DNA from 2 places in the Streptomyces sp. NPDC043861 genome. Region 2 is predicted to be linked to the other one. Evidence: riboswitches for the same ligand, from Rfam matches in the RefSeq annotation. Region 2 holds a riboswitch; the other holds the start of a gene.
What was found. A riboswitch is a leader RNA that binds a small molecule or an ion and turns the genes downstream of it on or off. The one in region 2 is predicted to bind glycine.

Region 1 (4,196 bases), on a different contig from region 2:
GCTGATCGAGCCGGGGACGGAGCGGGAGCTGCTGTGGCCCATGCCGGTGCGGACCCTGCCCGGGGTCGGGCCCGCGACCGGGGAGCATCTGCGCCGGGCGGGGATGACCACGGTCGCCGAACTGGCGGAGGCCGGTGAGGACGAGCTCGTACGCCTGCTGGGCAAGGCGCACGGGGCGGTGCTGTTCCGGATGGCGATGGGGCACGACGACCGGCCCGTCGTTGCCGAGCGTGACGCGAAATCGGTCTCGGTCGAGGACACCTTCGACGTGGATCTGCACGACAGGGTGCGGATCAGACTCGAGGTCGAGCGGCTCGCCGAGCGTTGCGTCCAGCGGCTGCGGGCGTCCGGACACTCGGGGCGGACCATCGTGCTGAAGGTGCGGCGGTTCGACTTCTCGACGCTGACCCGGTCGGAGACCCTGCGCGGGCCGACCGACGACACAACAGTGGTGCGGGAGGCTGCAGCGCGGCTGCTGGAGTCGGTGGACACCACGGGCGGGGTGCGTCTGCTCGGCGTGGGGGTGAGCGGCCTCGCCGACTACACCCAGGAGGACCTGTTCGCGCAGGCTGCCGCGGGGGAGAGCGGCTCCGGCGCACATGAGAGCGCCGTGCCCGGCCCCGGGGGTGTGCCCGAGGACCCGGAGCCTCCCGAGCCGCAGCCGAGACCCGAGCGGCGCTGGGCCGCCGGGCGCGATGTGCAGCACGCCCGGTACGGGGCGGGCTGGGTGCAGGGCAGTGGGCTCGGGCGGGTCACGGTCCGTTTCGAGGAGCCCTGGTCGACGGTGCCGGGACGAGTGCGGACGTTCTCGGTCGACGACCCCGAGCTCGAGCCGTCGGAGCCGCTGCCGCTGGTCAGGCAGGAGCCGGACCACCCGTCGGTGGAGGATCCGCCGACGGCTTCCGCCGCCCCGGATCCGTCGTCACCGGATCAGTCGTCGTGGCCGGCCAGCCGTCCGAAGTCGCGGTCCCCCGTGGAGTCCGGGGCGGCCGGATCCGGGCCACCGGACGGCGAGGGCTTCTCCGGGGGAGCGGGGAGGTCGAGTCCGTAGTGGTGGTACAGCTGCAGTTCCTGTTCGGGGGAGAGATGCCGGCCGACGCCGAAGTCGGGGGCGTCCTTGATCAGTGCCCGCTCGAAGGGGATGTGGAGGCCGTCGCCGGCGAGCTCGCTGGGCTCCAGCGGGACGAATGCGTCCCTGCTGAACAGCCCGGTGCGCACGGCCGCCCACTCGGGTACTCCCGTCGCGTCGTCGAGATAGACCTCGTCCACGGTCCCGATCTTGGTGCCATTGCGGTCGAACGCCTTGCGGCCTATCAGGCTGCGCGGATCGATATCGGTCTGCACGGTCCCTCCAACCGGTCGCACTGCTCCGTAAGTACTACGAAAATGCACAATTGTGGCCTCGGCCACTCGACAGCTTTGGCCAAGGCCTCGCTGGTACGCTGGCAGACGGCTGCTGACCCCGTGCGGGAGAGTGCTCCGGTCATGTACCGGAGACGCCGAAGGAGCAAATCCTCCCCGGAATCTCTCAGGCCCCCGTACCGCACGGACGAGGTCACTCTGAAAAGCAGAGCGGACGTCCGATGGCGTCCGCTCTCACCGACGGTGAAAACCGGAATGCCGGCGAGCGGGCGGGCGGACCGGTGAAGCTCTCAGGTTAGATGACAGAGGGGGAGGCCGTCCGGGCACCCGCGCCGTGGTGCCCCTCGCAGGTCGCATCGACCAGGAGGCCTCACATGACCGCCAACCGCACTCCGCTCTCACGGCTGGAGCAGGGCACGCCCTTCGAGCAGCGCCACATCGGGCCCGACGCCGAGGCCCAGGCGAAGATGCTCGCCCAGGTCGGCTACGGATCACTCGACGAGCTGACCGCCGCCGCCGTACCGGACGTGATCAAGAGCGCCGAGGCGCTCGGGCTGCCCGACGCCCGTACCGAGGCCGAGGTCCTGGCCGAGCTGCGCTCCCTCGCGGACCGCAACCAGGTCCTGGCCCCGATGATCGGCCTCGGCTACTACGGCACCTTCACCCCGCCGGTCATCCTGCGGAACGTCATGGAGAACCCGGCCTGGTACACCGCGTACACGCCGTACCAGCCCGAGATCTCGCAGGGCCGCCTCGAGGCGCTGCTCAACTTCCAGACGATGGTCGCCGACCTGACCGGACTGCCCACTTCCGGTGCCTCGCTGCTCGACGAGGGCACCGCGGCCGCCGAGGCCATGGCGCTGTCGCGGCGCGTCGGCAAGGTCAAGAACGGCGTGTTCCTGGTCGACGCCGACGCCCTGCCGCAGACCATCGCGGTGATCGAGACCCGTGCCGAACCGACCGGTGTCGAGGTCGTCGTCGCGGATCTGAGCAAGGGCATTCCCGCGGAGGCCGTCGAGCGCGGTGTCTTCGGTGTCCTGCTCCAGTACCCCGGCGCATCCGGAGCCGTCCGTGACCTCAGGCCGGTCATCGAGCAGGCCCACGGGCTCGGCGCGATCGTCACTGTGGCCGCCGACCTCCTGGCGCTGACGCTGCTCACCTCTCCCGGCGAGCTCGGCGCGGACATCGCCGTCGGCACCACCCAGCGCTTCGGCGTTCCGATGGGCTTCGGAGGCCCGCACGCCGGTTACATGGCGGTCCAGGACAAGCACGCCCGCAGCCTGCCCGGCCGCCTCGTCGGTGTTTCCGTCGACGCGGACGGCAACAAGGCCTACCGTCTCGCCCTGCAGACCCGTGAGCAGCACATCCGCCGTGAGAAGGCGACCAGCAACATCTGCACCGCGCAGGTGCTGCTCGCCGTGATGGCCGGGATGTACGCCGTCTACCACGGCCCCCAGGGTCTGCGGACGATCGCGCAGCGCACCCACCGGTACGCCGCGATCCTCGCCGAGGGGCTGCGCGCGGGCGGAGTCGAGCTCGTGCACGGCGCCTACTTCGACACGCTGACCGCCCGGGTCCCCGGCAAGGCCGCCGACGTCCTTGCCGCCGCCCGCGAGAACGGCGTCAACCTGCACCTCGTGGACGCAGACCATGTCTCGATCTCGTGCGACGAGACCACCGGCCGCGCCCAGCTGACCGCCGTCTGGTCCGCCTTCGGCGTCGAGGGTGACATCGAGGCGCTCGACGCGACGGTCGACGACACCCTTCCGGCCGGGCTGCTGCGCACGGACGACGTCCTCACGCACCCGGTCTTCCACGCGCACCGCTCCGAGACCGCGATGCTGCGCTACCTGCGCAGGCTCGCCGACCGTGACTACGCGCTGGACCGGGGCATGATCCCGCTCGGCTCCTGCACGATGAAGCTGAACGCGACCACCGAGATGGAGCCGGTGACCTGGCCGGAGTTCGGGCAGATCCACCCCTTCGCACCGGTGGAGCAGGCGGAGGGCTACCTCACGCTGATCCATGAGCTGGAGGACCGCCTCTCGGAGGTCACCGGCTACGACAAGGTGTCCATCCAGCCGAACGCCGGTTCGCAGGGTGAGCTCGCGGGCCTGCTGGCGGTGCGCGCCTACCACCGCGCCAACGGCGACGAGCAGCGCACCGTCTGCCTCATCCCGTCCTCGGCGCACGGCACCAACGCCGCGAGCGCCGTGATGGCCGGCATGAAGGTCGTCGTCGTCAGGACCGCGGACGACGGCGAGATCGACGTCGCAGACCTGCGCGCCAAGATCGAGCAGTACCGCGACGAGCTGTCCGTGCTGATGATCACGTACCCGTCGACGCACGGCGTCTTCGAGGAGCATGTCGCGGACATCTGCGCGCAGGTGCACGAGGCCGGCGGTCAGGTGTACGTCGACGGAGCCAACCTCAACGCGCTGGTGGGTCTCGCCAAGCCGGGCAAGTTCGGTGGCGATGTCTCCCACCTGAACCTCCACAAGACCTTCTGCATCCCGCACGGCGGCGGCGGCCCGGGTGTCGGCCCGGTCGGCGTCCGCGCGCACCTCGCCCCTTACCTCCCGAACCACCCGCTCCAGCCGACCGCGGGCCCGGAGAGCGGTGTCGGCCCGATCTCGGCCGCTCCGTGGGGTTCGGCGGGAATCCTGCCGATCTCCTGGGCGTACGTCCGTCTGATGGGCGGAGAGGGTCTCAAGCGCGCCACCCAGGTGGCCGTGCTCGCGGCGAACTACATCGCCAAGCGCCTGGAGCCCCACTACCCGGTCCTCTACACCGGCCCGGCCGGGCTCGTCGCGCACGAATGCATCGTGGACCTG
Region 2 (4,196 bases):
TGGCGCTCCTTGAAGTCCTCGGAGGCCGCGACCTTGAACGAGACGGCCTTGGCCGCGATCACATGCTCCAGCGGACCGCCCTGCTGACCGGGGAAGACCGCGGAGTTGATCTTCTTGGCGAGCTCGGCGGTCGAGAGGATCACACCGCCGCGCGGGCCGCCCAGCGTCTTGTGGGTGGTCGTGGTCACGACATGGGCGTGCGGCACCGGGTTCGGGTGCAGACCCGCGGCGACGAGGCCCGCGAAGTGGGCCATGTCGACCATCAGGTACGCGCCGACCTCGTCCGCGATCCGGCGGAAGGCAGCGAAGTCCAGCTGGCGCGGGTACGCGGACCAGCCGGCCACGATCAGCTTCGGCTTGGACTCCTTGGCGAGCCGTTCGACCTCGGCCATGTCGACCTGGCCGGTGGCGTCGTCCACGTGGTAGGCGACCACGTTGTAGAGCTTGCCGGAGAAGTTGATCTTCATGCCGTGGGTCAGGTGCCCGCCGTGCGCGAGGTTCAGACCCATGATCGTGTCGCCCGGCTTCAGCAGCGCGAACATCGCGGCCGCGTTGGCCTGGGCGCCCGAGTGCGGCTGGACATTGGCGTGCTCGGCGCCGAACAGCGCCTTGATGCGGTCGATGGCGATCTGCTCGACGACATCGACGTGCTCGCAGCCGCCGTAGTAGCGGCGGCCCGGGTAGCCCTCGGCGTACTTGTTGGTGAGGACCGAGCCCTGGGCCTCCATGACCGCGACCGGAGCGAAGTTCTCCGAGGCGATCATCTCGAGGGTGGACTGCTGACGGTGGAGCTCGGCGTCGACGGCGGCGGCGACGTCCGGGTCGAGCTCATGGAGGGGAGTGTTCAGAAGCGACATCACGCGATCCCTTGTGGCCAGTGGTCTTCGGTCAGCCGGCGAATTCGGTGTACTCGTCGGCGGAGAGCAGGTCGGCCGGCTCCTCCGTGACGCGCACCTTGAACAGCCAGCCGCCCTCGAACGGGGCGCTGTTCACCAGCGACGGGTCGTTGACGACGTCGTCGTTGACCGCGGTGACCTCGCCGGAGACCGGGGAGTACAGGTCGCTGACCGACTTGGTGGACTCCAGTTCGCCACAGGTCTCGCCCGCGCTCACCGTGTCACCGATCTCGGGGAGCTGGACGTACACGACGTCGCCGAGGGCGTTCGCCGCGTGCTCCGTGATGCCGACCGTCGACACGCCGTCCTCGGCGGCCGACAGCCACTCGTGCTCCTTGCTGTAGCGCAGTTGCTGGGGGTTGCTCATGTGCTGAATTCTCCTGTACGCGGTGGACTGCTGCTTACGGGGCTGGTGAGGGGCTACTTCTGGCGCTTGTAGAAGGGAAGCGCAACGACCTCGTACGGCTCATGAGTACCGCGGATGTCGACACCGACGCCCGCACTGCCGGGCGCGGCGTGAGCGGCGTCCACATAGGCCATGGCGATCGGCTTGCCCAGGGTCGGCGACGGGGCGCCCGACGTGATCTCGCCGATCACCTGACCGCCCGCGACCACGGACATTCCGGCTCGGGGCACACGGCGGCCCTCGGCGACGAGACCGACCAGCTTGCGCGGGGGGTTCGTGGCGGCGCGCTCGGCCGCCGTCCCGAGGGCCGCACGGCCGACGAAGTCACCCTCCTTCTCGAACTTCACGACCCGGCCCAGACCCGCGTCGAAGGGTGTGAGCGAGGTGGTCAGCTCATGCCCGTACAGCGGCATGCCCGCCTCCAGGCGCAGCGTGTCACGGCAGGACAGACCGCAGGGGACGAGACCGACCGGCTCGCCCGCCTCGGTCAGAGCCCGCCACAGCTTCTCGGCGTGCTGCGGCTCCACGAAGAGCTCGAAGCCGTCCTCGCCGGTGTAACCGGTACGGGCGATCAGCGCCGGGACGCCGGCGACGGTGCCGGGCAGGCCCGCGTAGTACTTGAGCCCGTCCAGATCGGCGTCGGTGAGCGACTTCAGGATGCCGGGGGCCTCGGGGCCCTGGACGGCGATCAGCGCGTAGGCGTCGCGGTCGTCGCGTACCTCGGCGTCGAACTCCTCCGCACGGCTGCTCAGCTCGTCGTAGACGGTCTGTGCGTTCGAGGCGTTGGCGACGACCATGTACTCCGTCTCGCCGAGGCGGTAGACGATCAGGTCGTCGAGGATTCCGCCGTCCTCCTGGCAGATCATCGTGTAGCGGGCGCGGCCGACGGAGACACCGCCGATGTTGCCGACCAGCGAGAAGTCCAGCGCGGCGGCGGCCTCGGGGCCGGTCACGGTGATCTCGCCCATGTGGGAGAGGTCGAAGAGCCCGGCCTTGGTACGTACGGCGTTGTGCTCTTCACGCTCACTCGCGTACCGCAGCGGCATGTCCCAGCCCGCGAAGTCGGTCATGGTCGCGCCCAGTGAGCGATGCAGGGCATCGAGGGCGGTAAGACGGGGGGTGGTGCTCATGGATAGGACTCCCAGGGCATGACTGGCGAGGACGATCCTCCCCATCTGTCATCGAAACCTGAGAGGTTCATCACGGCCATACGTACGCTGCGTACGCAATGGGCATGACTTGCACCTTGGGTGGAGCCGCATGAGCTGCGGCCCGCTTTTCAGATCTGCCTCATCCTCGCGGTACGGGGCCTGAGAGATTCAAGGGAGGGACTTGCTCCTTCGGCGCCCGGCCCACAAAGTGGCCAGGACTCTCCCGCGCGGATTCAAGCGGCCGGTATGCAGTTGGCGCGGACATCATTGCACGGGCGCCACGATCGGCAAATCACTTGTTGGTCATTACCTTTTCTTTAAGCTTCTTGGGCAGGGTCCCGGTGGACCCGACAAGGGGGAGAGCGATGACGTTGCAGCGGCCAGGTGCCTATATGACGACGACGGCGGGAGTGCGCGCCCGGGCCGGCCTGTCCGCGCGCCGGCTGCTGGGCGCATCGGCGCCCGCATCCCCGCCCGTGGTGCGTGATCTGCGCGACCGTGCGGGCCGCGGCCCGCGGAGCCTGGAATTCGCCCGGGGGGACGTGGTCGTGATCTCCGGCCTGCCCGGAAGCGGGAAGTCCACCCTGATCAGGCGGGCCGCGAAGGACGGCGGGATCGACTCCCAGGACACCCGGGACCGCTGGGACGCAAGGATGCCCGGACTGCTTCCCTACGCCGTGTACCGCCCGCTGGTCCGGATGGCCCACTACGCCGGGCTGTGGCGCTCGCTCCGTGCCGGCGGGGGTGTGATCGTGCACGACTGCGGCACCCAGTCCTGGGTCCGCCGCTGGCTGGCCCGTGAGGCCCGCCGCCGCGGCACCTCGCTCCATCTGCTCCTGCTCGACGTCACCCCCGCCGTCGCCCGCGAGGGCCAGCGTGAGCGAGGCCGCGGCGTCTCCCCGTACGCCTTCAGCCGCCATCGCCACGCGGTCTCCCGTCTTGTGCGGGACGCGGAGAAGGGCCGCCTCCCGCGGGGCTGTGCCTCGGCGACGCTGCTGGACCGCGACGCGGCGACCGCGCTGAAGCGCATCGGTTTCGCCGCCATGGACTGAGCCGCCCCGGCGCATCCCCAGCCGTTACCCTGCTTGACGCAGGACATCGGGCCCGGCAGGGGCCGGACGGGGAAGCAGGGGACGCGCAGTGGATACGACATGGCCCGCCAACGAGCTCGAAGAGGTGCTGGCCGCGTCCGTCGGCAGTCCGGGCGCCGGAGGCCGGATCGTCGAGGTGCTCGGACGGAGCCCCGTCTGGGTGCCGCTGCCCAATGGCGGCGGACCGGACAGCCCGAGCCTGGATCTGCCGACCCTCGAGATCGACGGGGCGCCGTACGTCCCGGTCTACAGCTCCCAGCAGCAGTTTCTGCAGTGCGTCGGCGACCGGATGTCCTGCACCGTGGCGCCCGCGATCGAGTTCGCGCGCGGACTGCCGCCGCAGCTCGGGATCGCGGTGAACCCCGGCGGCGCGATCGGAGTGCCGCTGCCGCCGCCCGCGGTCGCCGAGCTGTGCCGGGTCGGCAGGACGCCGCTGGACGGAACGGCGAGCGGGGGCCGGGTGCGGCTGTTCGAGCCGGACTGGCAGGACGAACCGATCGACTTCCTGGCCGCCGCCGCCGGCGAGTTCGAGGGAACCGGTGTGGTGCAGACCGCCCGCCGTGTCCTGGCGAGCATCGAGGGCGACGCGCCGACGCTGTTCGTCGGCGTCCAGCTCTCCGCCTGGGAGGGCCATCACCGCACCGCCCCGATG

Region 1: linked by a shared signal. The riboswitch ahead of gcvP (aminomethyl-transferring glycine dehydrogenase) and the one ahead of gcvT (glycine cleavage system aminomethyltransferase GcvT) in region 2 are both predicted to bind glycine.

Annotation. Positions count from the first base shown of each region.
Region 1 is NZ_JBWKDP010000016.1:188,304-192,499, reverse strand. It holds gene AC068D_RS30385 (DNA polymerase IV) at 1-1,051, shown strand, start outside; partial or broken gene AC068D_RS30380 (PRC-barrel domain-containing protein) at 1,213-1,269, opposite strand; glycine riboswitch at 1,458-1,554, shown strand; glycine riboswitch at 1,555-1,678, shown strand; gene gcvP (aminomethyl-transferring glycine dehydrogenase) at 1,737-4,196, shown strand, end outside.
Region 2 is NZ_JBWKDP010000011.1:190,162-194,357, forward strand. It holds gene glyA (serine hydroxymethyltransferase) at 1-857, opposite strand, end outside; gene gcvH (glycine cleavage system protein GcvH) at 889-1,263, opposite strand; gene gcvT (glycine cleavage system aminomethyltransferase GcvT) at 1,317-2,432, opposite strand; glycine riboswitch at 2,592-2,689, opposite strand; gene AC068D_RS24760 (AAA family ATPase) at 2,819-3,505, shown strand; gene AC068D_RS24765 (enhanced serine sensitivity protein SseB) at 3,594-4,196, shown strand, end outside.